Regions from separate parts of the Laceyella sacchari genome, predicted to be linked through region 2. Evidence: riboswitches for the same ligand, from Rfam matches in the RefSeq annotation. Region 2 holds a riboswitch; the other holds the start of a gene.
What was found. Region 2 has a riboswitch for thiamine pyrophosphate ahead of thiC (phosphomethylpyrimidine synthase ThiC). Riboswitches for the same ligand answer to the same signal wherever they lie in the genome.
Positions count from the first base shown of each region.

Region 1: it holds a riboswitch for thiamine pyrophosphate, as region 2 does, so the genes downstream of both, NYR52_RS11760 (thiamine phosphate synthase) here and thiC (phosphomethylpyrimidine synthase ThiC) in region 2, are expected to answer to the same signal.

Region 1 covers NZ_CP103866.1:2,419,818-2,423,228, forward strand. Annotated here, with positions in the region: gene NYR52_RS11745 (thiazole synthase) at 1-102, opposite strand, end outside; gene thiS (sulfur carrier protein ThiS) at 108-311, opposite strand; gene thiO (glycine oxidase ThiO) at 316-1,446, opposite strand; gene NYR52_RS11760 (thiamine phosphate synthase) at 1,433-2,032, opposite strand; TPP riboswitch at 2,093-2,203, opposite strand; gene NYR52_RS11765 (GNAT family N-acetyltransferase) at 2,245-2,688, opposite strand; gene NYR52_RS11770 (2Fe-2S iron-sulfur cluster-binding protein) at 2,704-2,988, opposite strand; gene NYR52_RS11775 (DedA family protein) at 3,052-3,411, opposite strand, start outside.
Region 2 covers NZ_CP103866.1:2,777,082-2,780,492, forward strand. Annotated here, with positions in the region: gene NYR52_RS13605 (ABC transporter ATP-binding protein) at 1-781, opposite strand, end outside; TPP riboswitch at 1,020-1,133, shown strand; gene thiC (phosphomethylpyrimidine synthase ThiC) at 1,419-3,167, shown strand; gene thpR (RNA 2',3'-cyclic phosphodiesterase) at 3,196-3,411, opposite strand, start outside.

The sequences.
Region 1 (3,411 bases), 360 kb from region 2:
GCCTGATGCGTCTACCGCCTTTTTTTGCACCTCAAACGACGGGAATTTGCCAGTTCCCAAAAACAGACGAGAATGAAATGTATGATTTCCTATTTTGAGCATATGGCTCATCCTCCCCCCACAAATTGAACAATCTCTACTTGATCTCCATCTTGCAATCCCACACGCGGATAATCATCTCGCGTCAATACCGTCCGATTGTGTTCCACGACGATAATGCGCGACACCAAATTTAAGGCGGCGACCAAATCAGCCACCGTCTCTGTGCCTTCAGCCACAGTGAATGGCTCTCCATTCAACTGAATGATCACGTTTTTATCCCTCCTCCCACTTCTGTACATCCGCCTGGCTCATCGGGGCAAACGCGGCCAATTCAGGCGCTGGCTCTCCCAGTAGCAGTCGAGCAACGGCATCGCCTGTGGCAGCGCTGAGCAAAATACCGTTTCGGTAATGACCGGTCGCAATCACTGCCCGGTTCTCATCGCCCAACTGTCCGACATAGGGAAATCGATTTGGCGTACCGGGCCGCAACCCGGCCCAACTACGGGTGTGCAGACTATCCCGCAATCTAGGCACCAAATTAAAAGCGGATTGCAACAATCTCTGCACAGCTTCGGCGGTCACCTCTTCGTCCCATGCCCCATCCCGTTCCGTCGCACCTACAATGATTTCACCATTGGCCTTGGGCACAAGATAACACTCCGGGCCAAACAGCGTCCGGCTAAACAGCGGCTCTTTTGGTCGCAATGCCAATGACTCCCCCTTAACGGGCGTCATCGGCAAATGCCAACCCAATTTCTCGGCGATGGACTGGCTCCATACTCCCGCGGTGATAACAATCCAGTCCGCAATCCAATGCTCCTGCGTGGTATCAACGTGCCACGTCCCATCGGGGCTACGCTCAATCGCCCGCACCTCGGTGCCTTGCACCAGGTTGGCTCCCAACCGTTGCGCCGCTGCCGCCAATGCCTGCGTCAACTTGGGAGCGGATACCTGCCAATCCTCTGGTAAGTATAATCCGCCCCTCACTTCCGGGTGAAGACTCGGTTCAAGCGCCAAACATTCTTCCGGCTTCAGCCAACGCGCAGTCTGTCCATAAGCAGTCTGCCATGCCTGACGCTCCCGCAAGCGCTTCACATCTTCATCAAATCGGGCTACCTTCAGCAACCCAGCCCGGTTCAGCTCAATGTCCACCCCGGTCCGTTCTAGCAACTCCGCTTGCAACGCCGGGAACATCGAGCGGCTCTGTAAACAGAAATCGGTCAAAGGCCCAGGTTCATCCATCTCCACCTGTGCCCCCAGCATGCCCGCTGCCGCAGATGAAGCATGGCTCCCAATAGCATCTCGCTCGACGACCACGCTTTTGATCCCCCGCCGGGCCAAATGAAAGGCGATGGAGCATCCCATCACGCCTCCCCCAATAATCAACACCTCAGCAGTCTGCATTTTCCCACCTTCTTCTCAGCTCTCTGGCCACACGCTCGGGTTGTTTATGATTGGCCACTGCAGAGATGACAGCAATGCCATGGCAACCTGCACGCTTGATCTCTGCCACATTGCCTGCGTCGATGCCTCCGACGGCAATCATCGGAATCTTAACCTGCTCCACCCACACCCGAAGCCGGTCGCTTCCCAACGGCGGCAATCCCGGCTTGGAAGCGGAAGGAAAGATATGGCCAACCATCAGATAGTCGGCTCCTTCGGCTGCGGCCCGCTCTGCCGCCGCCAATGAATGAACCGACCTTCCCACCCGCATCGCCGGGGACATAGCGGGAAACGGCATCCGCTCAGGGAGATGAATCCCCCCCAGTCCCAGCGCTTCCGCCACGGACACAGAACTGTTGACGATCAACGATTTCGCCGGAATGCCAACAGACAACAGCGCTTTGGCTCTTTGCATCAACTCGTCATCCGACAGTTGCTTGTACCGCAAATGAAACCAATCCACCTCCGGCACCAGTCGAAGCCAACATCGCGCCAACTCCTGCACGGTCTGCTTAGGACTTGAAATCACGTGCAATTCCAATTTCATCACCACAACATAAAAAACCCGATATCCATGGGGATATCGGGCTACTAATCAAAAAAGGGTTCACGATCTTCCCCACTTCCTTTCGCTGGCATTACCCAGTTCAAGTTCAAAGGGTTGGAACCGACTTGTTCCTCTCAGCACAGCACAACCTGTGCACCCCTAGTGGTACGACAACTTATTCATTTGTCCAATCTCATTTTAAATCAAAACAATTATTTTCTCAACTTCACTAATTGTATCCCTTCTGGCGAAGTAAATGATTCCACGACCGTAAATCCATGCTTTAAGTAACAGCTGATTGCAGGACGGTTGGCTTGCCCTGTTTGCACCTCCCAGATGGTGGCATCATCCAGTTCCAACACATGCGACAGCAAGCGCGAAGCAATTCCCCGGCGAAAGTATGCCGGGTGAATCGCCAACCGGCAAATCTCTACCAGCTGCCCTTTCTGTTCATATGAAAGGACGCCAACCAGCACATCCCGCTCATAATAACCAATAAAGGTTTCCGGCGAGCATTTCAGCGAATCTTCTGTATCGTTAAGCGGCGGCAATTGATCACAACCGATGATCTCGGCCTCAATACGGTAGGCTCGTTGTTGGATCTCCACGATCCGGCTTAATGTGACCGGATCTTTCACGTCCAGTATGCGCATCATCGGCTACTCGCTCCTTTAAGGGATTTCTATGGTGACATCACCATAAATAAACGTTTGGCATGCCAGACGCCGGCCGGAAGCCAAATCCGTTTCACTCAAATGGTGCAATTCCGGATCTGTGTAATCACTGCATTGGCTACTCCCCTCGATCACACGCACGCGGCATGTTCCACACCGACCTGTCGTGCACTTGAACGGAATCGGAATCGACTGTGACGCCGCTTCCAGCAAAAGATTGGCTCCTTCAGCCACTTCCATTTCTTTCATCTGTCCGGCGACTTGAATACTCACTTTAGCCATTGTTCAGCCCTCCCCCATGAAAAAACCATCACGTCAACATGTGATGGTGTGTTGCTTTGCTATTTATTGCTTCGTGTGATAGGAGTTGTTGTTTTGGTTCCATAAGTACCAACCCAACCAGATCGCCACAACGGGAAGCACAATCCATAACAATCGGGCGCCGTATTTGTGCATCACACCGAAAACCATTTCCCAATTCGCGCCAAGCACATGCCCCAGACCGATAAAGGTAGCGCACCAAAAAAACGCCCCCGTATAGGCGAACAGGGAAAACCGGGCTAGCGATATCTTGGAAATGCCGGCGAGGTAAGCGGTGACATGGCGTACGCCAGGAATGAAATATCCAACAAATAGCAACCAGTTTCCATACTTGCGGAACAAGAGTTGCGTGATTCGCAAGCGGCGGCGCGTAATAAATATCTT
Region 2 (3,411 bases):
TCTGCATCGTCCGATACCACGCACTAACCGTGCCTTCCTTAACGCCAGCAGTCAGCCATTTGCGCTTGCCGTGACGCCGGCATTGGCCACATTCCATCAAAATCAATTGATCAGCCAGTTCAGCCAAGGCCATATCCCGTTCTGTGGCAATCAGCGTAATCCGGTCTTTGGACGGGTGCCGCAATTCTTGCCACAACAAAGCCCGCCCCAATGGGTCCAACCCCTCTGTAGGCTCATCCAAAATCCATATGCGCGGCTTGCCGATCAATCCGTGCGCCAATAAAAAGCGCTTCAGCGCCCCACCGCGCAGTTGGTACAACGGTGTATGGCGCACACCGGCCAATCCCCAACGCGTCAGCAATTCCATCGCCCGTTTGCGAGACCGCAACACCCGCTTGCTACGCGCTTGCAAGATCAGCGACTGTTCCACGGTCATATCATTGTCAAGTTGCTTAGCATGCGGTATATAGCTAATGATTTGTTTGAGCGGCGACACACTGGATATTCCCGATGCCATCAAGCATCCCCGCGACCATTCTACCATTTCTTTGTCTGTCAGTTGATACAGCACATTGCCGTCATCCGGTACCATCACTGTCGCTGTCACTCGGAGCAAAGTGGACTTGCCCGCTCCCCGTGGCCCTAGAACCACTGTGATCCCTTCACTGACTGATGCTGAAAAATCAAGTAAGCCGATGTTCTTCATTTGGTTCCGAGCTGGGCGGGTCCGTGCATCAGATATTTCATAACATTTTCTGATATGAGACCATTCAATCCGCATGATTCACCCATCCCTTCCTAACCCAATTACGCTGAAATTCCATGTATGATTGTGTATGTTAATGTTCTAATCTCAGAATAAATTTCACTCTCCAACTACTTACAATTTAAGTATAGCTTGATAAAATCAGGCACCAACCCGCTTTTTTCGCAAAATAATGACAAATATGTGAACGGCATACCTATTCTTTGTTGACAGAAAATTATTGTCATGATACTTTAAATTCTGGACACCTTCATATGTGAAAGACGGGAGCTTGGAGTAAGCCAGGCTGAGAGGGCGGAGCACTCTGCCGCCGACCGGTTAACCTGATCTGGGTAATGCCAGCGTAGGGATGGGTTGGAACCGCTTCATTGCGGAACCTTGTCGAACAAGACACTTGTCGACGGATTTTCTGCTATGATGCGCTCCTTCACACTTTGACCATTCAAGTCATACGCGCTGGGCGTATGGCTTTTTCTATGCACACATACACACCACCGTATTCTCCTCACGGCGCATCGACACACCGCACATATCGGTTGCGCTTGCACGCGCCCCCATTTCTAATCACCCCGACCATCGCCTCTGTTTGCCCCTGCGCGCCAAACTCCTGTCCATATGACCGTCCGAACAAGAGCGCAAGGAGTGTTGTGACATGGAACGATATTTTTTTCCCAATAGCCGCAAGGTATATGTACCCGGTTCACGCCCGGACATTCAGGTGCCAATGCGGGAGATCCAATTGTCTCCGACCACCCATTCTCAGGGAGAAACCCCAAATGAACCGGTGCGCGTCTACGATACCAGCGGCCCGTACACCGATCCAGACGCTTCAATCAATTTGGAGCAAGGTTTGCCCAAACTGCGGCGGCAATGGATTCTGGAACGCGGGGATGTGGAGGAATACGAAGGCCGCAAGGTGCAACCGATTGACAATGGGTTCAAATCCGAGGAAAAAGCAAATCTCTTCCGCACCTTTCCCCAAACGGGTTCACGCCCATTGCGCGCGCGCCCTGGCCGAAGCGTAACCCAGATGCACTACGCGCGTAAGGGCATCATCACGCCGGAAATGGAATTCATCGCTATCCGTGAAAATGTGACGCCTGAATTCGTTCGGGAAGAAGTGGCCAGCGGACGCGCTATTATCCCGAGCAACATCAACCATCCAGAAGCGGAACCGATGATTATCGGCAAAAATTTTCACGTCAAAATCAATGCCAACATCGGTAACTCCGCCGTAACTTCTTCCATTGAAGAAGAAGTGGAAAAAATGACTTGGGCTACCCTGTGGGGTGCTGACACGATCATGGATCTGTCCACAGGGAAAAACATCCACAACACCCGGGAATGGATCATCCGCAACTCACCCGTACCAGTGGGCACCGTACCTATTTACCAAGCACTTGAAAAAGCTGGTGGCGATCCGGCCAAGCTCACTTGGGAAATGTACCGCGACACGCTGATTGAACAAGCCGAGCAAGGTGTTGACTATTTCACCATTCATGCGGGTGTATTGTTGCGATACATTCCGCTCACTGCCAACCGTACAACAGGTATTGTATCTCGCGGCGGTTCGATTATGGCAGCTTGGTGTCTCGCCCATCACCAGGAAAACTTCTTGTACACGCATTTCCGGGAAATCTGCGAGATCCTGCGGAGCTATGATATTTCCGTTTCTCTCGGAGATGGATTGCGTCCTGGATCGATTGCAGATGCCAATGATGAGGCGCAGATGGCTGAACTGTATACCTTGGGTGAACTGACCAAGATCGCTTGGGAATACGATGTGCAAGTGATGATTGAAGGGCCTGGCCACGTGCCGATGCATAAAATCAAAGAAAATGTAGACATTCAACAAGAAGTGTGCCAAGAAGCTCCCTTCTACACCCTGGGCCCATTGACGACTGACATCGCGCCAGGCTACGATCACATCACTTCAGCCATCGGCGCGGCAATGATCGGTTGGTTCGGGACCGCCATGCTTTGTTATGTCACCCCGAAAGAGCATCTGGGATTACCTAATAAAGAAGACGTCAAAGAAGGGGTAATCGCGTACAAAATCGCCGCTCATGCCGCCGATCTGGCGAAAGGCCACCCTGGCGCCCAAAAACGGGACGATGCCTTGTCCAAAGCGCGGTTTGAGTTCCGCTGGCGCGACCAGTTCAACCTCTCGCTCGATCCCGTACGGGCGCAGGAATACCATGATGAAACCTTGCCAGCGGAACCGGCCAAGACAGCCCATTTCTGCTCCATGTGCGGCCCCAAGTTCTGCAGCATGCGAATTACACAAGATATTCGCGAATATGCCGAGCAAAACGGGTTAAGTCTGGCCGAAGCAGCGGAAGTAGGCTTGAAGGAAAAAGCGGAGGAATTTAAAGAGAAAGGTTCCTCTTTATACCAATAACCTGCCAACAACAAAGAAGAAACGCTGACTACGGCGTTTCTTCTTTGTTATGTTTAAATGGATACCAGCCGATTGCCTCATACATGGGGATGCGACCCAAGTGGGAGCGGTACAAGACCACGCCTTCTACCAACCAAGGCTGTTCAATCTCTGGAGACAAGCTTATTTCGTTCAGTCGATCATAGGGAAACCGACTTTGTCGATATTTGCGGGCCAAGGTGATGTGTGGGCGGTATGGACGATC